DNA from 3 places in the Mesorhizobium sp. B4-1-4 genome. Region 1 is predicted to be linked to each of the others. Evidence: predicted binding sites of a transcription regulator. Region 1 holds the regulator's gene; each other region holds the start of a gene.

Region 1 (10,268 bases):
CCCTGGTACCGACGCTGAAGCGATATGGAATCACGCATCTGGTTCTGGCCGGCGAAATCAAACGCAGGCCGCAATTGGCCAGGATTCGCCTGAGCCTTGGCCTGCTGGCGATTTTGCCCTCGGTGATCATGGCGCTGGCGCGTGGCGATGACGGCCTGCTGAAGGTCGTGACACGCGGTCTGGAAAGGCGGGGCATCAAGGTGATCGGCGCGCATCAGGTCGTTCCCGAACTCGCCGCCGCCGAAGGCACGCTGACCGCCACGGCACCGAAGCAATCGGACTGGCGTGACATCGAAGCGGCGAGGCAGGCAGCCAAGGCCATCGGCGCACTCGATATCGGCCAGGCGGCTATTGCCATCGGTGGTAGGGCGATCGCGCTCGAAGGCATCGAAGGTACGCACGGCCTGCTCGAAAGAACACGAGAGCTGCGCGGCCATGGCCGGCTTGCCGGCAAGACCCGTGGGGTTCTGGTCAAGTGTGCCAAACCTGGCCAGGAATTGCGCGCCGACCTGCCGTCGATCGGACCACAGACGGTCGAGGCGGCGCATGCGGCCGGGCTTGCCGGCATCGCGGTCGAGGCTGGACGTTCGCTGATCCTCGAAGGTCCGGTGACGCTGGGGCGCGCCAATGCGCTCGGCCTGTTCATCGTCGGCCTGCCAGCAACGGAGCCGCCACATGGCTGACAAGGCGCTGAAGATCGCAATCGTGGCCGGTGAAGAATCCGGCGATCTGCTGGGCGCCGACATCGTGCGTTCGCTGAAGGCATTGACAGGCCGCGAGGTGCAACTCGTCGGCCTTGGCGGTCGCCATTTGCAGGGGCTAGGGCTGGTTTCGCCCTTCGATGCCGGCGAGGTCGCGCTGATGGGTTTCAGTGCCGTCCTGCGCGATCTGCCGCGCCTGATGCGGCGGATCGGCCAGATGGCCGGGATGATCGCGGACGCGAAGCCGGATTGCCTGATCACCATCGACAGTCCGGACTTTTCGCTGCGCGTTGCCAGGAAGGTACGCGCGGCCAACCCGTCGATCCCGATCGTCCACTATGTCTGCCCGAGCGTCTGGGCGTGGCGGCCGGGCAGGGCGGTGGCGATGAAGCCCTATGTCGATCACATATTGTGCATCCTGCCGTTCGAAGTGAAGGAACTCGCCAGGCTTGGCGGCCCGCCCGGCACCTATGTCGGGCACCGTCTCGCCCATGACGCGGGTGTGCTCTCGGCGGCGAAGGCTCAGGGGCAGCCGCGCGACCTTTCGCCGGACCGCGTGAAGACGCTGCTTGTCTTGCCCGGCTCGCGGCGCGGCGAGGTGCGGCGACTGCTGGAGCCGTTTGGCGAGACCGTGTCGATGCTGCGGGCACGCGGACACCGCCTTCGGCTGATATTGCCGACGGTGCCCCATGTCGCGGACACCGTCCGTTCCGCTGTCACGCGCTGGGATGAGAAACCCGAGACCATCCTCGAGCCCGAGCGTAAATGGCAGGCCTTCGGCAAGGCCGACGCGGCGTTGATCGCGTCCGGCACGGTCTCCCTGGAACTGGCGTTGTCCGGTGTGCCGATGGTCTCCTGCTACCGCCTCGACCCTGTCGCGCGCGTCGTCGCGCCGTATCTCGTTACCGTCTGGTCGGCGCTGCTGCCCAACCTGATCTCGGATCGCGCGCTGATCCCGGAGTTCTACAACGAGTACGTCAAACCGAACAATCTGGCGCGCCAGTTGGAAGGGTTGTTGACCGACACCGGCATCCGCGCCTGGCAGAAAGATGGGTTTGCCGAGATCGCACGGCGCATGGCGACGGACAGGCCGTCCGGTGAGATCGCGGCGCAGGTGGTGATGGAGTGCGTGAGGAAGCGAGTGAGTAGTGAGTAGATGATCCTCTTCACTACTGGCTACTGACTACTCCCTATCCTTTTTACCGCTTGGCGATCGGCACGTAATCGCGCTCCGGCGCGCCGGTGTAGAGCTGGCGCGGGCGGCCGATCTTCTGGCGCGGGTCCTCGATCATCTCTTTCCACTGCGCGATCCAGCCGACAGTGCGGGCGACGGCGAACAGCACGGTAAACATGGTGGTGGGGAAGCCCAGTGCCTTTAGCGTGATGCCGGAATAGAAGTCGACATTCGGGTAGAGCTTCTTCTCGATGAAATAAGGATCGGTCAGCGCGATCTTTTCCAGCTCCATGGCGATATCGAGCAGCGGATCGTCCTTGATACCGAGCTCGCCCAGAACCTCGTGCGCCGTCTTCTGCATGATCTTGGCGCGCGGATCGTAGTTCTTGTAGACGCGATGGCCGAAGCCCATCAGCCGGAACGGGTCGTTCTTGTCCTTGGCGCGTGCGATGAATTCCGGGATGTGATCGACATGGCCGATCTCGCCCAGCATGTTGAGCGCCGCCTCATTGGCGCCGCCATGCGCCGGGCCCCACAGGCAAGCAATGCCGGCGGCGATGCATGCAAACGGGTTGGCGCCCGAAGAGCCGGCGAGGCGAACCGTCGAGGTCGAGGCGTTCTGCTCGTGATCGGCGTGCAGGATGAAGATGCGCTCCATGGCGCGCGCCAGCACCGGGTTGATCTTGTACTCCTCGCAAGGCACTGCGAAGCACATATGCAGGAAGTTTGCCGCGAAACCGAGATCGTTCTTCGGATAAATGAAGGGCTGGCCGATGTGATACTTGTAGGCCATGGCAGCGATCGTCGGCATCTTGGCGATCAGCCGCATGGAAGCGACCATGCGCTGGTATGGGTCGGAGATGTCGGTGGAGTCGTGGTAGAAGGCCGACAGCGCGCCGACCACGCCGCACATCACCGCCATTGGGTGCGCGTCGCGACGGAAGCCGGTGAAGAAGCGCGACATCTGCTCGTGCACCATTGTGTGGCGCGTCACGCGGTAATCGAAATCGTCCTTCTGCGCCTTGGTGGGCAGTTCGCCGTAGAGCAGCAGGTAGCAGACTTCCAGGAAGTCGCCATGTTCCGCCAACTGGTCGATCGGGTAGCCGCGATGCAGGAGAATGCCCGCATCGCCGTCGATGAAGGTGATCTCCGATTCGCAACTCGCGGTCGAGGTGAAGCCGGGATCGTAGGTGAAGGCGCCGGTGGTGCTGTAAAGCGTGGCAATGTCGATGACGTCGGGGCCGACGGAGCCACTTCGCACCTTGAACTCATGAGTCTTGCCGCCGAGTTCCAGCTTGGCCGTGGCCTCCTGGGTCTTGCCGCCAAATTCCAATTTTGTCGCAGCTTCGGTCATTGCAAACTCCTTCTCGTTTCATCATGCCGGCAAAGGCAAATTTCTGCGAAGCGACACGTCGAAATCACTGCAATGCGCGTATTCGCCACCGCATTTTAGGAGGTGCGTGCCAGATTGGGCCAAGGCCTAATGTTGCACTGCGAAACCCGCCTTTCAATGCCAATCTTTTTGGGCCAGTTTGCTCCTAATCGATTTGATCCGATATGCGACCCAGGCTTTCCTCGCGCCCTAGCACGGCAAGCACGTCGAACACACCTGGCGAGGTGCTTTTGCCGGTCAGGGCGGCGCGCAAGGGCTGCGCCACGGCGCCCAGCTTATGGCCCCCGGCCAGCGCATAGTCGCGGATCGCGGCCTCTGCGGCGGCGGCCGTCCAGTCGCCCGAAAGCGCATTCAAGGCTTCGTGAGCGCCGCGCAGGATCTTGCGGGAATCGCCATTGAGCAGCAGCGCCGCCTTCTCGTCGACCGGCAGCGGCCGCTCCGCAAACAGGTAAGCGGCGCCATCGACGAGTTCTACCAGCGTCTTGGCGCGCTCCTTCAGACCCGGAAGGGCCGCCAACAATTGCGCCTTGTTATGCTCGTTGAGGCGCGCGGCCATCGCCGGGCCGCCCTGGAGATAGGGCAGGGTGGCGATGAAGATGTCGAACAGTTCCGCGTCGCTCATGCGGCGCATATGGACGCCGTTCAGCGCCTCCAGCTTGGCGAAATCGAAACGGGCGGCGCCCTTGTTGACGTCGCCGATGTCGAACCAGGAGATCATATCCTTGATCGACATGATCTCGTCGTCGCCGTGGCTCCAGCCGAGGCGCGCCAGGTAGTTGAGCAGCGCTTCCGGCAGGTAGCCCATGGCGCGATAGGCCTCGACGCCGAGCGCGCCATGGCGCTTCGACAGCTTGGCACCGTCGGCGCCGTGGATCAGCGGGATGTGCGACATCGATGGCACGTCCCAGCCCATGGCCTTGTAGATCACCGTCTGGCGGGCCGCATTGGTCAGGTGATCGTCGCCCCGAATGATATGCGTTACGCCCATGTCATGGTCGTCGACGACGACGGCGTGCATGTAGGTCGGGTTGCCGTCCGAACGCAGAATGATGAAATCGTCGAGATCCTTGTTGGGGAATCGCACCTCGCCCTGGACACGGTCGTGCACCACCGTCTCGCCCTCGGTTGGCGCCTTGATGCGGATTGCGCCCTTGACCCCGGGAGGCGCCTCGGACGGATCACGATCACGCCACTGGCCGTTGTAGCGTGGCGGCAGGCCCTTGGCACGCGCTGCCTCGCGCATCGCCTCCAGTTCGGCAGGCGTCTCGTAGCTGTAGTAGGCCTTGCCCAGGCGCACGAGTTCCTCGGCCACCTCGCGATGCCGCGGCGCGCGCTCGAATTGGGAGACAGCGTCGCCGTCCCAGCCAAGACCGAGCCAGGAGAGTCCGTCCAGGATGGCGGCCGTCGCCGCATCGGTCGAACGCTCGCGATCGGTGTCCTCGATGCGCAGCAGCATCGTACCGCCGGTGTGCTTGGCATAGAGCCAGTTGAACAGCGCCGTGCGGGCGCCGCCGATGTGCAGATAGCCGGTGGGCGAGGGGGCAAAACGGGTGACGACCTTGTCGGACATGAAATTCTTGGAAACCATCTGAAGCGGGGTTGGGTTGCGCGGACTTTCGCGCGTCGCGGGTTCATGTACCATAGGGCGTCAGGGGTGCAAGGGGCAGACCCGATGGCTGGACGAGGCCGGGGCTCGGATCGGGGCGAGGACGCTGTTGCCGGCGTCAGCGAACGGTCATTGTTTGCAACGCGTCCGGCTATCCCGTTGCCATCGCCGACATCCCTTGTGCCGGCGCCCGGCACCCGGCAGCCGCAGGCGGATATCCCTGCGCCAAGTCCACCGCCTGCCGCAGGCAGGATTGCGCGCGTACGCCGGCAATTCGGCCTGACATCATTGCCTCGCCTGCGCCATGGCGTGGCCAAGGCGGCGGAACTGGAACTTGACCGGGGCATCGCCTTTCTGCTGGTGCCGGTCTGTCTGGCCGCCGGAGTGATCGGCTACTATTCGCTGGCGGCGGAGCCTGATTTTGCCAAGCCTGTAGCGGTCGTCGTGCTGACGGCGCTCTGTGCGCTTGCCTCGCGTTCCTGGCCAAAAACCCATCTGTGTTTCACGGCGATGCTGCTGTGCGCGCTGGGCCTGCTCGCGGCGAAGGTCGAAACATGGCGAGCCGGAACACGCATGCTGGGCTCTGAGATTTCGACTGAGGTGACGGGCCGCGTCGTCTCGCTCGACCGGATGGAGACCGGCCGCATCCGGCTGACCATTGACGTGACGTCCACCGCCCGGCCGAAACTGCGCTATGCGCCGGAAAGGGTCCGGCTTTCGGCACGCAAGATACCGCGGGAATTGGCCGCCGGCTCGTTGATATCAGGCTATGCCAAACTCTTGCCGCCGACCGGTCCGGTGCGGCCGGACAGCTATGATTTCTCCTTCGACAGCTACTTCGCCGGCATCGGCGGCAGCGGGTTTTTTCTCGGCAATCCCAGGATTGTCACAGCCGAGGACGACATGCCTCTTTTGGCTCGCCTGTCCGCTGCGGTGGAAAATGCCCGCCAATCCATCGCCGGCCGCATCACGGGCATCGTCGGCGGCGCCGAAGGCGAGATCGCCGCGGCACTGATCGTCGGCGTGCGCGCCGGCATTCCCGACGAAATCAACGAGGCGATGCGGCGCACCGGCATCTATCACATCATCTCCATTTCCGGACTGCATATGGCGCTGGTCGCGGGCACCGTCATGGGTCTGCTGCGCGGCGCCTTCGCGCTGTTTCCAGATTTTTCCGCACGAAGGCCGGTGAAGAAATACGCGGCCGCCGCAGCGCTCTTCTCGATCGCTGCCTATCTCGTCATTTCGGGCATCGTCGTTGCCGCCGAACGCAGCTTCATCATGCTGGCGGTGATGCTGATCGCGGTTCTGTTCGATCGCGCGGCACTGACCATGCGCAACCTGGCGATCTCGGCGATCGCCGTCATACTGGTCTCGCCGCATGAGGTGGTCGGACCGAGCTTCCAGATGTCGTTCGCCGCGACCGCCGCCCTGGTTGGCGCCTATGCCGGTTGGGCGGATTATCGTGCGCGAAAAACGAGGCCGCCATCGCCGAAGCTATCCCTGCCAGGGCTTCTGACGCAAAAATTCCTGCTGACGACGGGTGGATTGGCTATGACCTCCATCATCGCCGGCAGCGCTACGGCGCCGTTTGCCATTTGGCATTTCCAGCGTGTATCGCCGCTCAGCTTGTTCGCCAATCTGGCCGTCATGCCGATCGTTTCGGTCGTGATGTTCCTGGCCGTCGCCAGCGCGTTGCTCATGCCGTTCGGCTTGGATGTGCCATCCCTTTACCTGATGGGCAAGGGCCTGACGGCAATGATCGCCATATCGGCGTGGATATCGGAACGCTCTCCTGTCGATGCGGTCGGGCTGATTTCCCAGCAATCCGTGCTGCTGGTGACGGTCGCCCTGGTCATCGCGACGATGGCGACGACATGGCTGCGGCTCGCCGCACTCCCATTCGCACTTGCCGGCCTGTTGACTGTGTCGGATACGCGCACGCCCGATGTGCTGATCTCGGAAGATGCCCGACTGGTCGCGGTGCCGATCGGCGGTGGCGAACTCGCGGTCAGCCGGGCACGCCCGAACGAATTCACCGTCGACAACTGGAAACGTGCATTGGTATCCGAAAGCATCGTCGTGCCAGAGGTGTTCAACAAGACAGACGGGCAGTTCACCATCGCCGATGCCGTAAACCTGCCGCCGGGAGCACCGTTCTACTGCACCGACGGCGTCTGCCTCGCCAGGCACCCGTCCGGAGCGATCGTCGCGCATGTCGAAGACCGCAAGGATACCTGGAAGGCCTGCGGTTTCGCCGACGTGATCGTCGTCAACGACGCGACCGGCTATGACGCCTGCCATAACCCGCTGGTTCTCGTCGTCACCAAACGGCAACTCGCTCGCAAAGGGAGTGCTGCGGTCTTCTTCGACCGCCAATCGGCGACTGGCCCACCAATCGTCAGCTTCGCCGTCGACAGGCCATACCGTCCCTGGCATGAACAGCGCAAATTCTCGCGCGAGGCGAGGGGCCTGCCGCCCTATAAAAAGCCTGACAATACAAGCGCGCCAGTGCCTGCTCAGTAGCGCCTGATCAGCCCGACGAGTTTGCCTTGCACCTTGACCCTGTCCGGCCCGAAAATGCGGGTCTCGTAGGCCGGGTTGGCGGCTTCAAGGGCAATCGAAGCTCCCTTGCGGCGGAACCGTTTCAGGGTCGCTTCCTCTTCGTCGACCAGCGCCACGACGATCTCGCCCGGGCTCGCTGTATCGGCGTTGCGGATGATGACCGTGTCGCCATCGAAGATCCCGGCCTCGATCATCGAGTCCCCCTTGACCTCCAGCGCATAGTGCTCGCCCCCCATGATCATGTCAGGCGGCACCGAGATCGAATGCGTCTGGTGCTGGATGGCATCGATCGGCACACCGGCGGCGATACGGCCCATCACCGGGATCGAGACCGCGGGAATCGCATCGTCGTCATTGCCGGCCGCGGGCAAGCGCGACGGCGCCGGCTTGATCTGACGACCAAGGTTGCCCTGACCGAGGCTGCCCTGGATGACACTTGGCGAAAATTTCTTTGCCGCATTGAGGCCCGGCGCGATCGAATCCGGCAACCTGAGCACTTCCAGTGCGCGCGCCCGATTGGGCAGTCTCCGAATAAAGCCACGTTCCTCCAGCGCCGTGATCAGGCGGTGGATCCCCGACTTGGAGGCAAGATCAAGAGCCTCTTTCATCTCGTCGAAGGAGGGCGGGATGCCGCTTTCCTTGAGCCGTTCATGAATGAACATCAGCAGTTCATGTTGCTTGCGCGTCAGCATGGCGGCCCCCAAGGCATTGAACGAAGGGTCTGAATCGGAATCGAAAAACAAACCCAGAACAAACACTATCTGTTCCAGTTGTGTTCCGCAACCGTTTAAAGTTTAGTGAATTTGTTAAGGGGTTCGAAATTTTTGCCGCCGGCAACAAACGGCAACCGACGCTTACCGACGATTTCTGCCCCGGACACACGCATTGAAATCGTTTTGGTTAATGGCCTGTGGCCCACCCCTTGTTGAGGTTTGGCTTCATCGTTTGAAAGGCGCACGGGGCGATTTATGGAGTCGCCCAGTGTCATCCCAGCGGAACGAAACGAAACCAAAACGCCAACGTTCGCCAGCTCGCTTGGGGATGGATCCGTGTGTAAGCGTCGGACTGCGCGGAAGCGCCGAAATCATCCGGAAACCGCTTTCAGGCTGCCGGCGCGTGCGGTGTAGTTGTTGGCGCTGCTGTCTTCGCTGTGAAATAGACGTGCAGCGTGTAGCCGATATGCGCCGTCATCAATGCCTTTGCCCGCTCGACATCACGATCGAGCGCCGCCTCCATGATCGCGGTGTGATGCTCGATCGCGATCGCCTCGCGCAGTGCGTCCATGGCCTCTCCATAGCCATGCTTGAGGCCGGCCGCTGCCCGCAAAGTCGGCGCCAGGCCGAGAAAACGATGATGTCGCCGCAGCTGATCCGCGATCGTCGAGCGGAATCGCAGCAGCCAGTTGGACGTCGCAGCACTCAGCAGCGCCGCGTGAAAGGCCTCGTGGCTTTCGTCCCACTGATCGACGGCCGCATCCGAGGGGTCGTCAACCGCGGTCTTGCAGCGAGAGAGCCGGTAATGAGCGGTGACAACGGCATCTTCCCATTGCCTGTCGCCTTTTTCCATCGATTCCAGGAACAGGGGCATCTCGACAACCATCCGCGCGCGCGCCAGGTCCTCGAGTTCGGCCCGCGACACGGGAGCGACGGCAAAGCCGCGATTGCTGATGGCAGTGACAAGGCGCTCGGCTTCAAGCCGAGACAATGCTTCACGCAGCGGCGTCCAGCCGACGCCATATGTGCCGCGCAGCGCACTCAACTTGAGCGGCGCACCCGGCATGAGGCGCGTCGTCAGAATATCGCGCCGCAGCAGCTGATAGGCCGCCTCCGTCTTTGTGGAACTATTCTGATCCTGCATCGCAGTCCGTCCATCGTCAGGCTTGGAAAATTATATATCATGGCGGTGCATGGCAAGAATTATATATAATGTTTGACATGGACCGGCGGACTGACCATGATCGCCTGATGTGCCGTCTTTAAGCGGCGCTAATCAAATCTGGGAGGAAATGATGTTGAAGTCGAAATGGCTGTCAGGATTGGCCCTGGCAGGCGCCTTGATGGTCAGCGCCGGCAGCGCCGCGGCCGATCAGATTCGTATCGGCATAGCCAATTTCGGAGAGCATCCTCAGTTGAATGCCGCCATAGCCGGTTTCAAGAAGGCGCTGACGGACAATGGCTTTGTCGAGGGCAAGGACGTCGTCTACACCGAGAGCCATACCAATTTCGACGCATCGCTTGTGCCGCAGATGATCGCCAAGCTGCAGGCGGAGCAGCCCAAGCTGATTTACACCATCACCACGCCAGTCTCGCAGATCGCCAAGAAGGCGCTCGCAGGGTCCGGCATTCCGATCGTCTTTGCCGCGGTCACCGATCCGGTCGCGGCCAAGCTGGTGCCGTCATGGGACTCCGGAGACGAAGGCATGACCGGCGCCAGCGATCTGCAGGATGTCGCCGCGGTGATGGCCTTCACCAAGAAGCTGCTGCCGAACGCCAAGCGCTTTGGCGTGCCCTACAATCCAGGCGAGGCCAATGACGTCGCCCTGATCGAAAAGATCAAGGCGGCGGCACCCACGGCCGGCTTCGAGGTCGTGGAGGTCGGCATCGACAACGTCAATGACATCCAGCAACGCATCGCTTCGCTTGCCGGCAAGGCCGACGTGATCTACGGCCCGGCTTCGAACCTGATCCAGCCGGCGATTGCCGCTGTCTCCGCAGCCGCTCGCCAGGCCGGTATCCCGGTCGTCAACTCCGATGACAGCGCGGTCCGCAACGGCACCGTACCGGCAAGCTTCGCGGTCAACTACACGCAGGTCGGCGTCAATGCCGGCAA
Region 2 (10,268 bases), 1.1 Mb from region 1:
CGTCTCCAGATTTTTGGCCGCCGCCAACTGCATGACCTCGCCCTCGGCGATGATCGAGGCGGCGCTCGACAGGATGTCGAGCGCTTCGAGCGAGCCGACATCGACCATCATGCGGAAGGCCTGGCCGAGCAGGAAGTCGCCGACCAGAACGCTCGCCTGGTTACCCCAGATCATGCGGGCGGTCTTCTTGCCGCGCCGCATGCCGCTCTCGTCGACGACGTCGTCGTGCAGAAGCGTGGCCGTGTGCATGAACTCGACCGAGGTGGCGAGCTTGACGTGGCCTTCGCCGGCATAGCCGAACATCTGGGCGGCGGCCAGCGTCAGCATCGGCCGCAGCCGCTTGCCGCCGGACGAGATCAGGTGGTTGGCGACCTCCGGGATCATCTCGACGTCGGAGCCGGCCTTGGACAGGATCAATTCGTTGACGCGCCCCATATCGCCCGCCGTTAGATCGATCAGATCCTTGATGGAGGCGGGTTCCCGCTTCCCATTTTCCATGTTGAGAACGACACCCACGACAACTCTCCCGCCTTGGTATAACGCGTGCGACGGCACCCTTGGTCCCAGTGTGACTCTAGGGCGGCGGACATGGCCACGGCAAGTGGCGAATTGGCGCGGCGGCGATGACAGCGTGTCAACCGGTACCGCAGGGAGCGAGGCTCTGCCGAGGATGCGAGGTTGGACAGCAAGCGGTCGATAGGGTGGGGCCGCGACCATGCCGTCGCTCAGAGGTAAGTCAGGGTGCTGGAGATGCCGGGAATCCACGTCCCCGTTTACATCAGCGCCGTAAACTGAGAGTTTCACCCGATGATAGAGCTCATCCGCACCAACGACGCCGTCATCATCTCCTTTGTCGAATCGCTGATGCGCGATGCCGGCATCGGCTGCTTCGTCGCCGACCAGAACATGAGCGTGCTGGACGGTTCTCTGGGCATCCTGCCGCGGCGCGTCATGGTCGACGCCGAGCAGGCCGACGCCGCGCGGCGCATCCTGAGGGACGCCGGCATCGCCAACGAGATTCGCGGAAAATAGATGTCGGCCGCGCCAGCCGCCCTCGCCCCGGACACACCGGCCCATACGGTCGACGCCTTCCATCGCGGCCGGTTCTGGCTCGTGCAGCCCAAGCATGGCGGCCACCGCGCCGGTATGGATGCAATGATGCTGGCGGCCTCCGTGCCATCCGCCTTTGGCGGACGCCTCGCCGATTTCGGCGCCGGCGCCGGAGCCGCCGGCCTCGCGGTGCTGTCGCGCTGCCCGGGTGCGGCGGCTGCCGTGCTTGTCGAACGTGCGCCGGAAATGGCGGCATTCGCCTCAGCCACGCTTGCCCATCCCGGCAATGCGCATCTCAGCGATCGCGCAGCCGTGCTTGTCGCCGATGTCACGGTGTCGGGCCGCGCCCGGGCCGCCGCCGGCCTCGCCGACAATGATTTCGACTTCGTCATCATGAACCCGCCCTTCAACGCCGCACGGGACCGCGCCACGCCAGAGCGCCTGCGGAAGGAAGCCCATGTCATGGAAGACGGGTTGTTCGAAAGCTGGATCCGCAGCGCGGCGGCGGTGGTCAGGCCGCGCGGCGGGCTTGCCGTCATCGCGCGACCCGAACAGCTCGGCGCCATTCTCGATGCGATCGCCGGCCGATTCGGCGACGCCGAGATGCTGGCCGTGCACCCTCGCCCCGACGCGACTGCGATCCGCATCGTCGTGCGCGCATCGCTTGGCGCGCGCGGAAAACTCGCCATCCGGCCGCCGCTGATGCTTCACCCGCAGTCGGGCAACGGCCCTGACGAGCGCAGCGAAATGATCACCAATGGTCTCGCCTCGCTGTTTGGAGATTGAGCTATTCCTGGCCGCCACATTGCCGTTGGCCGGGAAATCCCTACATGCCTGCAACCATCGACCGGAGACCGTCCTCTCGTGAAACGTCTTTTCAACCGACTGCTGCCGAAATCCTGGCGCTCCACCGTCGTCACCATTCCGGTCATCCGGCTGCATGGCACCATCATGGCCGGTGGCGGTCCGTTCCGGCCGAGCCTGTCGCTGGCCTCCACCGCTGGCCTCATCGAGAAGGCCTTTTCGTTCGACGCGCCGGCAGTCGCCATCTCGATCAATTCGCCCGGCGGCTCGCCAGTGCAGTCGCGGCTGATCTTCAAGCGCATTCGCGACCTGGCGAACGAAAAGAACAAGAAGGTGCTGGTCTTCGTCGAGGACGTCGCGGCCTCGGGCGGCTATATGATCGCGGTTGCCGGCGACGAGATCTTCGCCGATCCGTCCTCCATCGTCGGCTCCATCGGGGTCGTCTCGGCCTCGTTCGGCTTTCCGGAGCTGATGAAGAAGATCGGCGTCGAGCGCCGTGTCTACACCGCCGGCCAGAACAAGGCGGTGCTCGATCCGTTCAAGCCCGAGAAGAAGGAAGACGTCGAGCGGCTGAAGGCACTGCAACTCGAGGTGCACGGCACGTTCATCGATCTCGTCAAGGAGCGGCGCGGTACCAGGCTGAAGGACGATCCGGACCTGTTCACCGGCCTGTTCTGGACCGGCAAAAGGGGTCTTGAGCTTGGCCTCGTCGACGCGCTCGGCGACATGCGCACGGTGCTGAAGACCCGGTTCGGGACGAAGACGCAACTCAGACTGGTATCGGCGCCGCATGGTTTCCTCGGTCGCTTCGGCCTGTTCGGCTCAAGCAAGGGCTTTTCGGCGCCTGACATCGCCGCCGCGGCCGCCAGCGGCGTCATCGATGCGGCGGAAGAGCGCGCCTTGTGGGCTCGCTTCGGGCTTTGAAAAGCCGGTAAAACCGTCTAGCATGAAGGCTTGAAGTCTAATGCATTGTTGTCTTCCCGAAACCGAACACACTTTTGGACAACATGCATAACCGACCCGACCGGTCGCATTCGCCGGCCCAGCGTGGGAGGAGTTTTGACATGCCGCAGATCATTTTCTTCACCGTCGTTGGCGTCGCCGCCTATTTCGGCTACCGCACTTTCGTCAGGGAAGCCGAACGCGTGACGGCCAAGGTGCGGCGCACCGAAAAGCAGGCGGCCAATGGCGCGATGGGAACGCTGGTCAAGGATCCGAAGACCGGCGAATACCGGCTGGCCAAGGACTGAACATCATTCCCCATACGACTGACGCCGTGGACACCGACATCGGTTCGCGCACCTGGCATGCGCATGCCAAGATCAATCTGGCGCTACATATCACCGGCAGGCGCCCCGACGGTTATCACCTGATCGAAAGCCTGGCGGTGTTCACGCGTTTTGGCGACCGGGTCGAGATCGCGCTCGCCGACAGCGACGATTTCATCGTGTCCGGCCGTTATGCGCCGGCAGTTCCCCTGGACGACAGCAACCTCGTACTCAAGGCGCGCGATGCCTTGCGAAAATCGGCTGCATCCGAAAGAACTCCGCCCGTCGTCATCAGGCTCGAGAAAAACCTGCCGGTCGCCTCCGGCGTCGGCGGCGGATCGAGCGACGCGGCGGCGGCCCTGCGCGGGCTGGCACGGACATGGAGCCTGGACATCGATGGCGCCGAACTGGCGCGGATCGGCCTCTCGCTTGGCGCCGACATACCGATGTGCCTGGCGGCAAAGCCGCTGGTGGCGCGCGGCATTGGGGACGAACTGTCGATGGTGCCGGACTTTTCAGCGCTGGGACTGGTGCTGGTCAATCCTGGAATGCCGCTCCCGACAGCGGACGTCTTCGCGGCGCTTTCCCATCGCGACAACGAGCCATTGCCGCCGTTGCCGCGCAGCATCGATTTTCACAGCCTGCGCAATTGGCTGGAGGTCACCCGCAACGATCTCGAGCCGGCGGCCGTTGCCATGCAGCCCGCCATAGGCAGGGCGCTTTCATGGCTGAACAAGGCCGGATCAGGATTTTCGCGCATGTCCGGATCGGGCGCGACATGTTTCGGCCTGTTCGAGACCGGCAATGTCGCCAAGCGCGCGGCCGCCGAGATCCGAAGCCGCCAGCCCGACTGGTTCGTCGCGGCAACGCGCAGCATGACATCGGAGGCTGAGTGAGATGGCCACGACTGACGAGGGCCGTTCTTTCATTCCCGTGCGCATCGCGGTGCTGACCGTTTCGGACACGCGCGGCCTCGCCGACGACAAATCCGGCCAGACGCTGGCAGACCGCATCACCGAGGCCGGCCACATCCTGGCCGCCCGCGATATCGTTACCGACGACCGTGACAAAATCCGTGACAAGGTGCTTGGCTGGTCGAAGGACACGGGGATCGACGTCGTCATCACCACCGGTGGCACCGGCTTCACCGGCCGAGACGTGACGCCGGAGGCGTTGGAGCCGATCTTCGAAAAGCGCATGGACGGCTTTTCGGAAGTGTTCCACCGCATCTCCTACGACAAGATCGGCACTTCGACAATCCAGAGCCGGGCGACCGGCGGCGTCGTCAACGCCACCTTCGTCTTCGTGCTGCCGGGCTCGCCCGGCGCCTGCAAGGACGCCTGGGACGGCATCCTCAAGGCGCAACTCGACTACCGGCACATGCCCTGCAACTTCGTCGAGATCATGCCGCGCCTGGACGAGCATCTGCGGCGCGGAAAAGCCGCTCCATGAAAACCAAAGGCTGAATGGCTTTCCAAGCGCCATTTCCAAAAACGGAACGGCACCGGCGCCTCCGCTAACCCGCGTCACATTTTCTGCAATGCGAAACAGCCGTTTTCTGCAATGCGAAACAGCCGTTGCAAAATATCACTTCGAAGAGCGGTGTTCCTGCTTGGCCTGGGCGACCCAAATCTCGGCGTCGAGTTTCTTTGTCGCCAGGCCGCGCGCCAGAGCCTCGGCGCTGCCGGCGTTCTTCGACAGGGACGTGGCCTGACGCTTGCTGATCACCAGCCCCTCGGCGAGCGCCCGGTTTCCCGAAAAGACCCGGGCCAGGAACGGCGCGCGGCTGCCCCGCGCGCGTGAGAAGCGCGCCGCCATGGTTTGCTTGGCCGTGTGGACGACGACCGCCTCGATCCAGCCCTCCACCAGCCGCGCGCCCGGTTCCAACAGCAGCAGCCAGTCGCCCTTGGCCTGCCGGATGCCGGCGGCGATACCGCCGCTCGCCACATACTGGCAACCGGCGTGCTCGGCGACATAATGCGTCTGGTCGGTGGAACCGGTGTCGCAGATGATGACCTCGCGCACCACGCCCTCGACCGCCCCGCCAATCAGCGAGCCGAGCGTGCGGGCAAGAGCCTCCTCGTTATTGCGGGTTTCGATGAGAACACTGAGCATGTCAGCCGAATAGCGGAAACCCGCGCACAGTGCCAGTTTTGCAACGCAACATAGAAAGTTCTTGCTTTGTTCTCATCGGCGAAATAGGAATAATTTCATGAGCAGAGCGATTCGACACAACATGGACACTCCTTGGGAGCGGGCAAAGATGGAACCGATCATGCGTGCCGACATTGCCGCCTTTGGGGCAGGAAGAGCCGAGATGGCCAATGCGATGATCGAGCAGAGCGGCATGCGCATCCGTCCGGACCGCAACCGCGGCCGGTCGGCGGGCATCAATCCGTCCGGCCGGTTCGAACCTGTCAGCCGGCATGTTTTCGATGATGGCTGGAGTTCCCTGGAGGAACTGCCCCCGTTCAAGACCGAGGTGCAGGTGGAAAAACCGCGCACCATCATCACCCGCAATGAATCGCCCGATATCTCCTTCGACCGGTCAATCAACCCTTATCGCGGCTGCGAGCATGGCTGCGTCTATTGCTTCGCGCGGCCGACACACGCGTTCATGGGCCTGTCGCCTGGCCTGGATTTCGAATCCAAGCTGTTCGCCAAGCCGGATGCGGCACGCTTGCTCGACAAGGAACTGTCTAAGGATGGCTACCAGCCGCGCACCATCGCCATCGGCACCAACACCGACCCCTACCAGCCGATCGAGAAGCAATACCGGATCATGCGCGAGATCCTCGAAGTGCTGGAAGCGCGCGGCCATCCGGTCGGCATCGTCACCAAGTCCGCTCTGGTGACGCGCGACATCGATATCTTGTCGCGCATGGCCGAACGTGGGCTCGCCAAGGTGGCGCTGTCGGTGACGACAATGGATCGCATGCTGGCCAGGACCATGGAGCCGCGGGCGTCAACGCCGTCCAAGCGGCTAGAAGCGATCAGGCAGCTTTCGGATGCCGGCATTCCAACTTCGGTGATGGTGGCGCCGATCATCCCCGGTCTTACCGACCAGGAAATGGAACGGATCCTCGATTCGGCGCGTGCCGCCGGCGCGCGCGAGGCGGGCTATGTCGTGCTGCGCCTGCCGCTGGAAGTCAGCCCGATCTTCAAGGACTGGCTGCTGCGCCATTATCCCGACCGCTATCGCCACGTGATGTCGCTGATCCGCTCGATGCGCGACGGCAAGGACTACGATTCGGAATGGGGCAAGCGCATGAAGGGCGCCGGACCCTATGCCTGGCAGATCGGCCGCCGCTTCGAGATCACCGCCAAACGACTCGGACTCAACGCCGAACGGCGCACCCTGCGGACCGACCAGTTCGTCGCGGCCGGAAAGGACCAGGAGCAGTTGATGCTGCTCTGAAGACCCTAAAGCGCTGCGGCAGTTTCATTGCTGCCAAGCAAAAAAATCCCGTCCGGCCTGCCCCGGCCTGCAGACGGTGCCCTCCCGGTCCGGCGCCTCACCCGACCCGGAGGGACTTGCGGAGAATCGGAGCCGATGCGAACCTCGCCGCAACATGGCTCGCGCGCGTTCCGATTCTCCGCTTCTCTTCGAAATCGTCGAGAAGCCCGATTTCTCCTTCGAGACGAAGGCGATGGCCGACGGCCTGTGGCCGGTCGCGGGGATGGATGAGGCCGGCCGCGGCCCGCTGGCCGGGCCGGTCGTCGCCGCCGCGGTGGTGCTCGATCCCGCCAATATCCCCGAAGGGCTAGACGATTCCAAACGGCTGAGCCATTTGCAGCGCGAAGCGCTTTTCCAGCGTATCATCGGTTCGGCGCTTGGGGTTTCGATGGCGTCGATCAGCGCGGAAGGCATCGACAACAGCAACATCCTCAAGGCGAGCCTGGAAGCGATGCGCCGTGCCCTGGTCGGCCTGCCGGTAAAACCCAAGCTCGCGCTCGCCGACGGTCGCGATGTGCCGCCGGGACTGCCTTGCGACGGGCGCGCGCTGATCAAGGGCGACCAGCGCTCGCAGTCGATCGCGGCCGCTTCCATCGTTGCCAAGGTGATGCGCGACCGCATGATGTGCGGCTGCGGCGGCCACCACGAACGATACGGCTTCGAGGTCCATATGGGCTACGCCACGGCCCGGCATCGGACGGCGATCGAGGCGCATGGCCCGGTCGCGCGGCTTCACCGCGTATCCTTCGCGCCATTCAGGCTGGGCGGTGCCGAGGTCATTGAAGAAGAGGTCCTCGCTGGGTTGGATTAAACACTTAGTCCGCTATCGGTCACTTCCCGCATAACGCACAGCCGAATGGCTGCTTCTGGTTTCGCTTAGCCAATAACGGGATCGACCGGCGCTGACCGCCAGGGGTCGCGATTTCATAGGAGGTACCGCCAAGGCTTAGGCTTAGCGCCGACCTTGTCACAGCAGCAACGGCCCAAGACAACTCGGCCGCTGTCCAGTGATTTCCCACCAGCTTTCAGGTGTGCACCGTCCCCATCGCGCGATTCTCACCCTTGGGAGCGTTGAATACGAGAGTGACCAGGAGAACCGCAGCGCCGTTTGCCCAGTAGTAGAAGGCGTCCAGACCCTGGAGGCCGAGCGCGAAGGGCACTGCGACGAAGACAATTCCGACGAGACGGTCAACCGCCAAATGCAGCCAATATGGCAGCACACGGAACACACCGGTCCTGTGATCGGTGAACAGGGTCAGGATGAACGCGGCCACGCCGGCTGCGACCGACACCCAGAGCGCCGGCGGATTGCCGCGGCCAAGTCCGAGCAGGAACGGCGTGGCCGCCAGGCTCAGCGCAACGGGATAGTCGAGGAAGGCATGAACGGTCTTTGTGACGAAACGAAAATTCATGACACTCTCCGATTGCGTTTGAAGGTTTTGGGGCAAACGGGCGCGGCGCCGGACCGATTGTGCGCCGCGCCCATCGGGTCAGGCGGCAGAGCGCAGTTCGACGTCGACCTTGGGGAAATCGATCTCCGTCAATGCGACGTTGTTGGTGTAGTTGGTCAACACATTGATGGCGACATTTGCGACGATCTCGACGATGTGCGCATCGCCGAGACCGGCCGAACGCGCTGCGACAAGATCCGCATCCAGGACCTGCCCCCGCACGTCGATGAGACGACGCGCCAATGAGGCAACGGCCGCGTCCAGCGCGGTTTCAGCGCTGCCCTCGCGGGCTTTGCGAATACCTTCCGGGGACAAGCCTGCGCCCTTGCCCATCAGCGTATGGGCTGAGAGACAATAAGAGCATTCATTCGCCTGCCCGACAGCGAGCGAAATGATCTCGCGTTGCTTCGCCGTGAGCACACCCTTGCCAAGGGCATCGGACAAAGCGAGGTAGCCGTTCAGCACGGCGGGCGATTGGGCGAAGGTGGAAAAAAGATTCGGCACCATGCCGATTTTGGCTTTGACGCCCGCCAATGTGGTCTGGACGGCAGCGTCGGCATGGGCAGTGTCGATAGGAGCGATACGGGGCATGTCAGAGTTCCTTGTGTTGATTGCACGCCACTCCTATATGCAGCACTCCAGGTACTCTTCGGTGCCAATAACTTTGCTGATCGTCCCAATGGACCCGTTGGCCGCCCTCTTTACCCATGTCACGCCAACCGCTCAGACGTTCTTCACCGGGACGCTCTGCCAGGCGCTGCAATTCACTGGTGTGGGTCATCTGCACATGCTCAAGGCTGGCGAGCTCAGGGTCAGCCGGAGCGGAGAGGCCGATCTCGAATTCCTTGAGCCAACCCTGCTGTTTTTTCCGCGTGGGCGGACCCATGACTTCGCGGTTGATTCCAGGCGCGGGGCCGACCTCGTCTGCGCAACCGTCGAACTCGGGGGTGCGGAGGGCAATCCCATTGCACTGGGCCTGCCAGACTGCGTGGTCCTACCGCTCGCAGAGCATCCGGCGCTGCGGCCGGTTTGTGACCTGCTGGTCGGCGAAGCGTTCGCGGAAGGTGGTGGCCGCCAGACGGCGCTCGACCGGCTCTTCGAGTATCTCCTGATCCTGATCGTGCGACACGTCATCGAATGCGGTGTTGTCTCAACCGGCGTTCTCGCCGGGCTCGCCGACCCACGTCTCGTCAAAGCGCTGACGGCGATACACGAAGCGCCGAAGAAGCCCTGGAAGCTCGAGGAGCTCGCCGAAGTCGCAGGCATGTCACGCACGCGCTTCGCCGAGCATTTTCGGAAGCTGGTCGGTCGGCCACCGATTGAATACCTGACGGTCTGGCGCATCACGATCGCGCGCCAGCTTCTTGGTAAGGGCAAACCTGTCAAGACCGTCGCAGCACAGGTCGGCTACGACAGCGCGGCCGCCTTCTCGCGGGTGTTCAGCCGAGTCACCGGGCACCCGCCGCGCGATATTAGCCAACCACAGTAGGATGCTCGCCGAAACCTTCGAAGGCGGCGGCTCCATTGCCTCGTCGCAGTCGATCTCACGGTCGGGACGGGGGAGATTATCCGCGCACAACAAAAAAGCCGCCAGGTTGCCCGGGCGGCTTCATGTCGGCGGCTTGGCGCGCCGCTCAGTTCAGCTTGGCCTTCACATCCGCGAGCGAAGCCTTGAACAGGTCGGCCCCGGCCTTGATGTCGACCTTGGCGGCGAGCAGCGCGCGGGCGGCCTCGACGGCGATGTCGACGGCGCTGGCACGCACTTCGCCAATCGCCCCACGCTCGGCCTGACCGATCTTCTGTTCGGCCAGCGCAGTGCGCCGAGCGACATAGTCCTCGGTCTTCTTGTGCGCCTCGGCGGCGAGCAGTTCGGCTTCGCGCTTGGCGGCCGCGACGATGGCGGCAGCCTCCTGCTCGGCTTCCTTGCGCTTCTTCTGGTACTGGCCGAGCAATTGCTGGGCCTCGTCGCGCAGCTTGCGTGCCTCGTCGAGCTCGCTGCTGATCCTGGCGGCGCGGGCATCAAGTGCCTTGGCGATCATGCCAGGCACCTTGATGTAGATGGCGATACCCAGAAAGATGATCAGGGCAATCGTGGCCCAGAGCGTTGCTAGAGATGTGGCGTCCATGATGCGCTCCTCACCTGGCCACGGATTTGACCGCGGCCGCGATCTCGGCCTTGCTGGCCTTGCCGCCGACAAGTGCCTCGACAATCGCCGAAGCGGTGTCCTCGGCAATGGT
Region 3 (10,268 bases), 3.0 Mb from region 1:
CCAGGGTCATTGCCTGGGCCAAGGATTTCCTCGACCAGTCCGTGCCGCTGACCTCAGGCAAATGGGCCGGCGTCAACGGATTGTCGGTGGCGAACGGCGCGCTGAAGCTCGGCGAAGGCGCCGGCTCCACCACGCTCGCCGACCCGAAACAATTCGTTGGCTATCGCGGCGACGCCGCCAATCCGCAAGCCTTGCTGCTGGTGAAAAATGGACTGCATATCGAGATCGTGATCGACCGCGACAACCAGATTGGCCGCACCGATCCGGCCGGCATCGCCGACGTCATCCTGGAATCGGCGCTGACCACCATCCAGGACTGCGAGGATTCGGTCGCGGCGGTGGATGCGCAGGACAAGGTCGTCGCCTACCGTAACTGGCTTGGCCTGATGAAGGGCGACCTGGCCGAAGAGATCACCAAGGGCGGCAAGACCTTTACCCGCAAACTCAATCCCGACCGTGCCTACACCGCGCCTGCCGGCGGCACGCTGACCGTTCCGGGCCGCTCGCTGATGCTGATCAGGAATGTTGGCCACCTGATGACCAATCCGGCGATCCTCGACCGCGACGGCAAGGAGGTGCCGGAAGGCATCATGGACGCGGCCGTCACGGCGCTGATCGCTCTGCACGATGTCGGGCCGAAGGGCCGCCGCGCCAATTCCCGCGCCGGCTCGATGTATGTGGTGAAGCCGAAGATGCACGGGCCGGAGGAAGTCGCCTTCGCCGTCGGGATTTTTGATCGGATCGAGGCCCTGCTCGGCATGGCCAAAAACACCATCAAGATGGGCATCATGGACGAGGAACGGCGCACCACCGTCAACCTCAAGGAGGCGATCCGGGCGGCAAAAGACCGTGTCGTCTTCATCAACACCGGTTTCCTCGACCGCACCGGCGACGAGATCCACACCTCGATGGAAGCCGGCCCGATGATCCGCAAGGGCGACATGAAGCAGGCCGCCTGGATCTCCGCCTACGAAGCCTGGAATGTCGATACGGGCTTGGAATGCGGGCTCGCCGGCCACGCCCAGATCGGCAAGGGCATGTGGGCGATGCCGGATCTGATGGCGGCGATGCTGGTCGAGAAGATCGCGCATCCCAAGGCCGGCGCCAACACCGCCTGGGTGCCGTCGCCGACGGCGGCCACGCTGCATGCCACGCACTACCACAAGGTCGATGTGCACGCCGTGCAGGCGGCGCTGAAAAACCGGCCGAAGGCCAAGCTCGACGACATCCTGTCGGTGCCGGTGGCGGTGCGGCCCAACTGGACGCCCGACGAGATCCAGCGCGAGCTCGACAACAACGCGCAAGGCATTCTGGGCTATGTCGTGCGCTGGATCGACCAGGGCGTCGGCTGCTCCAAGGTGCCCGACATCAACGATGTCGGCCTGATGGAGGACCGTGCCACGCTGCGCATCTCTTCGCAGCACATCGCCAACTGGCTGCGCCACAAAGTGTGCTCGCAAATCCAGGTGATGGATTCCCTGCAGCGCATGGCGGCCATCGTCGACCGCCAGAATGTCGGCGATCCATTCTACCAGCCAATGGCGCCCGATTTCGACGATTCCATCGCCTTCCAGGCCGCCTGCGATCTCGTGTTCAAGGGCACCAGCCAGCCCAACGGCTACACCGAACCGGTTCTGCACGCGCGCCGGCTGGAACTGAAGGCGAAAGAGCGGGCCTGAAAGGATCGGGCGGTCGGGAGCTCCGGCGCCCCTTGAGGGGAGGCCCGGGGGTGGGGTCAGGCGTGAAGTGCGCCGACTCCCATTCCAACCACGCGCCCTGGAAAGCGACGCAGGATCAGGTGTTTTTGCGCCTCGGATTTGCCCTCGGGCCCGGTTTGCCGGCCACGCGCTCGGCGCCGAGAAGGGCGCACTCGCCGATCGCATGGACTTCACCGTCAGTCGTGAAGTTGACGGGCCGTTGCGCCTGTCACAGCACATTCATTGTATCAGCGTAACCTAACGGAACGTCGGGTTTCGACCGCTATGCAGGAAGCGCCATGCCTGTTTCCCCCGAATATGATGCCGGTTGCTCCAAAACCTCCGTGGAACTGTCGGAGGGCTTTGAGGGCTGGTTTGCCCGCGTATGCGAGGGCGGCCAGGAAACGTTCCATGAATTCAGGCGCGAGCGCGATGCAATTGCCTTCGCACACACCCAACGCATGCGCCTCGGGCTGCCCTGTCCGCCATTGGAGCGCACGGCATACGGCTCCGGTAAGGCGATCAGCAAGATCAACCAGATAGCAGATGTGCTGAGAACCAGGAGGCTCGGTCGGTTCCTCCAGTTGTCGGCGCTAGCGCTAAGTGAGCCGATTCGGTCGCAAAGGCTCCGGCATCGCGTCGCGAGCGATGCAAGGCAGGCATTGTCCAAGCTCAAGGCGGCAACGCGAAGTCGCGGATTGTTTATCGATTGCGGATCTAACATCGGCCAGGGGTATAGGTTCTTTTCCCGGTACTACACGCCCGACCACTTTGATTACGTTCTTGTCGAGCCAAACAAGAATTGCCTGGAGTATCTTCAGGGTTTGCGCTCGGAAAACGGAGCCATGGAGATCGTGGCCAAGGCTGCGAGCGTGAAAGATGGCTATGCCGAACTGCTCGGTCCCCCGCCAGAGCACTCGGACCCTACCTACGAAGGCTGCTCTATAATTCCCGGCCACAACGGAGGCTTGTACCAGTCGCAGCGATTTGCGCCGGAGCTCGTCGAAACGTTTTCGCTGTCACGGATGATCCAAGCCAAGCGCAGCCTTTACGAAGTGATCGTTCTCAAACTCGATGTCGAAGGGGCGGAGTATGAGATTCTGGACGACATGATCCGTTCGGGGCTGCATCGTGATCTCCATGCCGCTTATGTCGAGTTCCATTCCACCTACATGAGGAACTCGGAAGGACGAAGGACTGCTGCCATGGAACGCGAAATTGTCCGTGAGTTCCTGGAGGTGGGCACGCGTATAAGCAGATGGATATAAGCGTCCGCTATCGGAATGGACTTGTTCCGCGGATCCGCCCCGGCCTCAACATGAGGATCAATTCCAGTCCGGAGTTACTCGACGCCCGCTCGCCTGACGCGGAACAGGGTTCAGTGGTTGACCTGGAATGACCACCCGACTGGATTCGAGCCCGCAACTTCTGCCTTGCGAGGTGGGCGACAACTGTCATCTTTGCGTCACTGCGCCACCGCTATATTAGATATTAGCAATGTCTTGATGAGCCCATCATCGGTGCCGGAATCCAGGTATGGGGCGGAGCATAGACATCGGCGATGAGGTGACGCTGACGGCGACTATCTTGATGGTGCGTCGGAGTGGTCGAGCATGTGTGAGCATTCCAAGCTACACCCTCCCAATTGCCATTGAGCCTCCGAGGAAAGCGAAGCCCGGCGAAAAGGTGGCGATAACGGGGTACGTGACGCGCGTTGATGATGAGGCAGGTAAGGTGACAGTCAAGATTACCGCTCGGGTCATCGTCGAGATCGACACCGCCACGGCCCAAAGGAAATCGCACCCATCCGAGCGACAGAAACCGTTTCGCGACGGATGGGAGTGAACAGGGGTCCGAGACCGCACAGACACTTTGGCGCGGGGGACCACACAACAGGCTGCCAATGCCAGGGAAGCGTTGTTTTCCGACACGCGCGCGTGGGTGGAGATGGGTTCCAAACGGAATATATCGAATCATTTTTCCGACGATCCTATAATCGCCGACGATATCGCGTATAAGGTCTCAAAGGCGCTTGAGAGCGGCACAATTCAACGGCTTCATAGGGTGGGCAGATCGCCACGAATTGCAGAAACAAGATGCAGAATCGGGACGGTTGCTGGCTCAACCTGTCAAGATCGTGGCCGACCTCGCCGCCGACCTCCTTCCCGCCCCTCTGCTTCTTGGATTTTGTTCGTAACGTTGAGCCGGCCTTCTATTCGGACTCTGGCAGGATACTCCGTCCTCACGGCGCTGGTGGGGGCCGCTATATGGGCTGGCGTTCGCAACTACCCCAGGTATCTTCTGAGACGGCTTCTCCCACGCCGCCAGCGGGACTTCTTGACGGTTGAAGCCCGGAAGGCAAATCCGCCCTTCAATTCCTTCAATGTGGACGGATCTGTGTTGCAACGGCCGCTTGCTACGCCGCCTGCGCCATCCGCTCCGAACTCATGCGATAGGAAATCGCCTCGGCCAGATGGATGCGGCCGACGGTTTCGCTGGCGTCGAGATCGGCCAATGTCCGCGCCACTTTCAGCACGCGGTGATAGGCCCGCGCGGAAAAGGCGAGTTTTTCGCTGGCATCCTTGAGCAGCGACAAGCCCGCGGCATCCGGCATGGCGATCTCCTCGATCATCGCCGGCGCGCAATGCGCGTTGGTGGTGGCGCGGGTGGCGCCGAGCCGCTCGAAGCGTTCGCGCTGCAGTGTGCGGGCACGCGCCACGCGCAGCGCCACATCGGCACTCTTCTCAGCGCGGTCCGGCCGGATCAGGTCGCTGGCCGAAACGGCCGGCACTTCGATCCTGAGATCGATGCGGTCGAGCAGCGGACCGGAAATGCGCGCCTGGTAGTCGGTGCGGCAGCGTTCGCCGCGCAGGCAGCGATAGCCGGGTTCGCCGGCCATGCCGCAGCGGCACGGGTTCATCGCCGCCACCAGCTGGATGCGCGCCGGATAGGTGACGCGATGGTTGGCGCGCGCGATCATGCAGTCGCCGGTCTCCAGCGGCTGGCGCAGCGCGTCGAGCGTCTGCGGCGTGAATTCGGGAAATTCGTCGAGGAACAGCACGCCGTGATGCGCGAGCGACACTTCGCCGGGCCGCGCCCGCAACCCGCCGCCGACCATCGCCGCCATCGAGGCTGAATGATGCGGGGCGCGGAACGGCCGCCGGTCGGTCAGCTTGCCTTCGCCGAGTTCGCCCGCCACCGAGGCGATCATCGAGACTTCCAAAAGTTCCTTCGGCGCCAGCGGCGGCAGAATCGACGGCAGCCGCTGCGCCAGCATCGATTTGCCCGAGCCCGGCGGGCCGACCATCAAGAGATTGTGGCCGCCGGCCGCCGCCACTTCGAGCACGCGCTTGGCCGTCTCCTGGCCCTTGATGTCGGCGAGGTCGGGCAGGTCGCGCGCCGAGGCGTGGATGCCGGCTTCGGGCCGCGACAGCACCTGCGTGCCGCGGAAATGGTTGGCGATCGCGATTAGGCTGCGCGGCGCCAATATGTCGAAATCGCTGCCGGCCCAGGCGGCCTCCGGTCCGCAGGCGAACGGACAGATCAGGCCCTTGCCTTCGGCATTGGCGCCGATCGCCGCCGGCAGGGCGCCGGCGACGGCGGCAATCGTGCCGTCGAGCGACAATTCGCCGAGAACGACATAGCCGGCCAGCATGTCGCCCGGAATGGCGCCGAGCGCCGCCATCAGGCCGAGTGCGATCGGCAGGTCGTAATGGCTGCCCTCCTTGGGCAGGTCGGCGGGCGCGAGATTGACCGTCACCTTCTTCGACGGCATCGACAGGCCCGACGCATGAAGCGCCGCCTGCACCCGCTCGCGGCTTTCGGCAACCGCCTTGTCGGGCAAGCCGACGATCTGCATGCCGACCTTGCCCGGCGCGACCATCACCTGCACGTCGACCGGCACGGCCTCGATGCCCTGGAAAGCGACCGTGCGAACCCGCGCCACCATCGTGTTGCCCCCGGATACGGGCTGGCCTCAGCCCGTGCGATCAGGCCCGAAATGGCCTCTTCGGCAGACAATCACAGTTTCTTGATCAAATCAAGAACATTACAGGAACAAGCCGCCGCGGAGTTGCAACGGACTTGTAGCCGATTGGCTAGATGCTAGACGGCCAGTCCATCGTCGCGGCATACTCCCCTGCGTAGCGCAACCTCATGCGCGAGGCATATTTCATCACATCGGCCATCCCTTGGTCACACCTTCAGCCTGTATTTCGAGCAGCTGCTGCTCACTGATTCCTTGCTTGGCAACTAGATCGGCTTTGAACTTCTCGGCCAGATCCACTTCGAGCTTGGCCTGCGCCATCGGTTCGGTGTTCGGGACGCGCTCCATGGCTTCACGAGTCGCCCTGGCTTCCGCCTCGCCGCTTTCCTTAAAGATCGCTCTCCGCATTTCCTCGGATAAGCCAAAGCGGTCCTCCGGAGCAGCGGAGAGCGCGGCGAGACGGCCTTCCTCGATGACTACCTTCGGATCTCCTGTGTCGCTATAGTTTTTCGCGAGCATCGCAATCCACAAACCCTGCCCGGCGCGGGCCTGTTCCTCGCTTCCATACACATAGAGGTAAATGTTGGTTGGGGAGCTGTGATACCGGAACGCTGTGCGTTGTTCGGCGGCCCGATACCGCTTCAAGATTTCCGCTTCCAGTTCTTCCTTTGTGGGAACCCCCAAGGCAACGATGTTCTGTGAAATCTGGGTCTTGATAGGCGCGTCGTAAATTTCCTCATCGATGAGCGAGAACTTTTCACTTTTGGCTGCATCGTCAGGCCCACATGCGGTCAGGAATGCAAGGACGGCCAAGCCGAGCGAAGGGCGGCGGCGGCACCATTTGCTGATATTCTAGTCACGCATGGGGATTTCTTCCCTGGAAACGCTGAAGGAGGTTGGTTCCTGACTCCTTTGTCAGCCCGCTAACCCATTTCGATCCTACAGGTCCCAGATCGGCATGCTTGGCCATACCTGCAATGTGGTCGAACATGCGCTTGAGATGTCGCTTCATCGCGGCCTTGGTTTCTTTTGAGGCCTGTCCAGTATCATACACAGAACCTTCGATCGCTTCCCGAAACTGTTTGACAGCCGCGCTTGGGGTGGTCTCGGCAAGATAGGCGAAGTTGCTGGCCGAAATCAGAGCAAGCGCGCAGAACGCATGTTCGAGCCCCAGCAGCCTGGCAAGATCGTCGTGATCCCAATCCGCGCTCACGTTTACTTCTTGCCGCCGCTCGACCCACCGCTCGGTGGGTTCGAGGGGGTGCTGTGACTTGTCGGGCCTTGATACCCTCCTTGAACCGATCCTGTGCCTTGAGAACCACTGCCACCCTGGGGCTGATATCCGTTGACCGAGGAGGTCGTTGCCGTCGAAGGGCGCCAAGTGCTGCCTTTGTTCGTCATTTTCCATTCCTTTCGGCTGGGGTGAATTCGATGGTCCGAATCTCACTGGCGCAGATCAGAACACTCTTGTTTGTGGGAGTCCATGATCCGTTGTCGCCCACGTCAAAGACGTGTTCGATCAGCAGGTCGCGCTCCTCTGGATGTGACGACGCGAACGACCTGTCGCTCCAGTAGCCGGCGAACGTCGTGTCGTCCTTGAGGACGACGAACACCCATGAGCCGCACATCGTGGAGAACTGATAATCCCAGGCCGTGGGGATCACGTGGATCGGGGAAAGCCCGGCCCATCCGTAGATCTTTCGAAGCCATCCGGCCTTCGACGTGATGCCACTCGCGAAGCCGATGAGGGCCGGCGCGGCGAGCAGCACGAAACCCCACGCGAGCGCCCGGACCCGCGCGTCGGCGCTTGAATTCATAACGAGGTAGATCACCCAGCCGGACAGGGCGAAGTTCAGGGCGCTAAGGGTCAGGAGACGAACGAAATAGTCCGGCCCGTCTAGCCTTTGTCCCGTGATGAAGTGCGCTCGAAACGACGAGATGATGTAGCCCGGCACCACGAAAACGAAGGCGACGTAGACCGCGTCAAGCGAGAGGAAATTTCCCATTCAACCCATGCCCTGAGGGATTCGCGCCATTTTATCCGGCGCGGAAATTAGCGGCTAGGCTGGTGCAATTAATGTAGCCAAACGTTAACCCAAAGGACCCGCCAGACATTAGAGAATATTGATGGCGGCAATGGGCGCAGCCGATTTCAGTCTGAGCCCGAATGTCAGCTGTCGAGAGCTGGCGGTTTCTCCTGTTCGGTCAAGGAGACGAGACGCTTCGAAGCTGTGCGGACGGCATCAGTCTGTCAGTGATGATCCCGTCCAGGACTGGTGGCCTACGCGCCATGTCGCATTATTCCGACTCAGTCCTCCCTGAAGGCGTGAGCAAAGCTTTCGGCCAAAGGCTGATAGAGATATTCGAGCATCGTGCGTCGTCCCGTCACGATGGAGACATCGACGGGCATGCCTGGATAGAGCTTCACGTTCGGCAGCTCCTTCAGCTGATCGGCGTTCACCTCGACGGTGGCGCTGAAATATGTTGCTCCACTGCGTTCCTCGACCAAGGCATCGGCCGAGACGCGGGTGAGGGTGCCTTCGACCGTCGGCGTCACTCGCTGCTTGAAGGCGACAAGGCGCACAGTCGCCGGCAGACCCGGGCGGACGACGTCGATATCCAGCGGCTGGACTTTCACCTCTAGGACCATCTTGTCCTGGACAGGCACCAGGTCGAGAATGTCGCCGCCCGGCGCAATTACCCCGCCAGGCGTGAAATAACGAAGGTTCATCACCACGCCGTCCTCTGGGGCGTGTATGTCCCGGCGATCAGCACGGGCACCAATCTTCGCAAGCGTCTTTTCGAGTTCGAAGCGCTTGGTCTGAACGTCGCGAAGGTCATCGGAGGCAGTCTTGACCTGCGAGGCCTTGACGTTCTCGATCTGCGCGTCGGCCTCTGCGATCTGCTGCCTGAGGCTTTCGATGCGCGCCCGGTTTGCCCCGGCATCGCCCTCGCTGGCAGCGATCTGCCGCTCCAGGCCGAGCGCACGGGACTTCACGCCGAAGCCCTTCTTCAACAATATCTGGGCACCGTCCAGCTCCTCCCGAAGCGAGGGTATCTGGCGCTCGGTCGCGTCGATCTGCGAAACAAGCGCCGAGATCTGAGCTTCGTACTGGGCACTCCGCTGTTGCCAGACCTCGACCTGTGACTTCAGCACTTCGGCCTGGTCCGAAAAAATGCGCTCCTGTCCGGCGAGCGCCTCGGCGACATTCGGTTCGCCCCGCCGGGCGAGCAGTTCCGCCGGGAACGCGATCTGAGCCAGGCTGTCGCGCTGGGCGGAGAGGCGGGCTTCGCTGGCCAACAGTGCATCAAGCTGGTCGCGTATGGTATCACGGTCCGACCCCGCATCAAGCCCGTCGAGCCGAACCAGCACCTGCCCTTTTTTGACTGCATCTCCCTCGCGAACAAGGATTTCCCGGATGATACCGCCTTCCAGGTGCTGGATGGTCTTGCGGTTGCTGTCGACCTTGACGACGCCTGGAGCAACTGCGGCGCTCGTCAGCGGAGCGGTCGCCGCCCAGCCGCCGAAGCCGCAGAACATCAGTCCAATCACGGCAAGGCCGCCCACCACATGGCTGCGAATGGGCGGATATGCCGGCGGTGCCGCTAGTTCCAGTATTGCAGAAGGCAGGGCAGCATTCCTCACGACGCACTCCTTTCTGAAGACACCACCCTGACCTGCGGCGCGGCGATTGAAGGCTCGGGACGACGCAGTTGGGCAAGCACCGCATCGCGCGGTCCGAACATCTGGGTCTGGCCCTCGTTGAGCACCAGCAGCGAATCGACATGTGCCATCAGCGACGGCCGATGGGCAATGATGACAACCGTCGAGCCGGCCTCCTTCACCGCTGCGATTGCCTGGTTCAGCGCCTCTTCCCCGGCCGCGTCCAGACTGGAATTCGGCTCGTCGAGCACCACCAGCGCCGGGCGGCCGTAAAGCGCCCGCGCGAGGCCGATGCGCTGGCGCTGACCGCCGGACAGGATGGAACCGTGCTCTCCGATGTCGGTGTCGTATCCCCTGGGGAGCCTGAGAATCATCTCATGCACCCCGGCCATCTTGGCAGCGATCACGACCGCCGCCGGATCGCCTTCCTCCATACGGGCGATGTTCTCGCGAATGCTCCCCGGAAAGAGCTCGACATCCTGCGGCAGGTAGCCGACGTGGCGGCCGAAATCGGTCCGATTCCAGGAAAACACGTCGGCACCGTCGAGGCGAACCTGGCCGTGCTGCGGCGAAGCCATGCCGACAATGAGCCGGGCGAGCGTTGATTTGCCAGCCGCCGACGGGCCGATCACCGCAAGCACATTGCCGGGCGAGAGCGAGAAGGTGACGTTCCTTAGTACTGCTCCCCTGGAGCCCGTCGGCGAATAGGTCACTGCTTCGACGGCAAGCTGCCCCTGCGGTCTTGGCAATTCCATACCCGCCGGGCGCAGCTGCGGAGCCTCGAACAGTCGGTTGAGCCGCCCCCATGCCTCGCGCGCGCCTGTCGTCTGTTTCCAGGTGGCGATCGCCTGTTCGACCGGAGCAAGCGCCCGTGACATGATGATCGACGCGGCGATCATGGCACCGGGCGAAACCTCGTGGC

Evidence for each region. The regulator LexA, encoded in region 1, represses DNA repair genes until DNA is damaged. The targets are predictions, from matches to a motif close to TGTTCNNNNTGTGTTCNG.
Region 2: the regulator LexA is predicted to act here: its motif matches at 5,294-5,311, upstream of FJW03_RS03295 (PA0069 family radical SAM protein).
Region 3: the regulator LexA is predicted to act here: its motif matches at 5,739-5,756, upstream of FJW03_RS24665 (YifB family Mg chelatase-like AAA ATPase).

Annotation. Positions count from the first base shown of each region.
Region 1 is NZ_CP083950.1:1,793,565-1,803,832, forward strand. It holds gene FJW03_RS08635 (LpxI family protein) at 1-683, shown strand, start outside; gene lpxB (lipid-A-disaccharide synthase) at 676-1,857, shown strand; gene gltA (citrate synthase) at 1,901-3,229, opposite strand; gene gltX (glutamate--tRNA ligase) at 3,414-4,838, opposite strand; gene FJW03_RS08655 (ComEC/Rec2 family competence protein) at 4,941-7,400, shown strand; gene lexA (transcriptional repressor LexA) at 7,394-8,131, opposite strand; gene FJW03_RS08665 (GntR family transcriptional regulator) at 8,541-9,296, opposite strand; gene FJW03_RS08670 (ABC transporter substrate-binding protein) at 9,448-10,268, shown strand, end outside.
Region 2 is NZ_CP083950.1:734,479-744,746, reverse strand. It holds gene FJW03_RS03335 (polyprenyl synthetase family protein) at 1-516, opposite strand, end outside; gene FJW03_RS03330 (DUF2007 domain-containing protein) at 808-1,032, shown strand; gene FJW03_RS03325 (tRNA1(Val) (adenine(37)-N6)-methyltransferase) at 1,033-1,836, shown strand; gene FJW03_RS03320 (S49 family peptidase) at 1,915-2,778, shown strand; gene FJW03_RS03315 (membrane protein) at 2,919-3,104, shown strand; gene FJW03_RS03310 (4-(cytidine 5'-diphospho)-2-C-methyl-D-erythritol kinase) at 3,131-4,018, shown strand; gene moaB (molybdenum cofactor biosynthesis protein B) at 4,020-4,574, shown strand; gene FJW03_RS03300 (glycosyltransferase family 2 protein) at 4,710-5,237, opposite strand; gene FJW03_RS03295 (PA0069 family radical SAM protein) at 5,386-6,540, shown strand; gene FJW03_RS03290 (ribonuclease HII) at 6,695-7,390, shown strand; gene FJW03_RS03285 (hypothetical protein) at 7,605-7,991, opposite strand; gene FJW03_RS03280 (carboxymuconolactone decarboxylase family protein) at 8,070-8,621, opposite strand; gene FJW03_RS03275 (AraC family transcriptional regulator) at 8,620-9,519, shown strand; gene FJW03_RS03270 (F0F1 ATP synthase subunit B) at 9,665-10,156, opposite strand; gene FJW03_RS03265 (F0F1 ATP synthase subunit B) at 10,167-10,268, opposite strand, start outside.
Region 3 is NZ_CP083950.1:5,104,414-5,114,681, forward strand. It holds gene FJW03_RS24655 (malate synthase G) at 1-1,679, shown strand, start outside; gene FJW03_RS24660 (FkbM family methyltransferase) at 1,997-2,965, shown strand; gene FJW03_RS24665 (YifB family Mg chelatase-like AAA ATPase) at 4,114-5,646, opposite strand; gene FJW03_RS24670 (hypothetical protein) at 5,872-6,495, opposite strand; gene FJW03_RS24675 (hypothetical protein) at 6,539-6,895, opposite strand; gene FJW03_RS24680 (DUF6338 family protein) at 7,080-7,688, opposite strand; gene FJW03_RS24685 (HlyD family type I secretion periplasmic adaptor subunit) at 7,991-9,250, opposite strand; gene FJW03_RS24690 (type I secretion system permease/ATPase) at 9,325-10,268, opposite strand, start outside.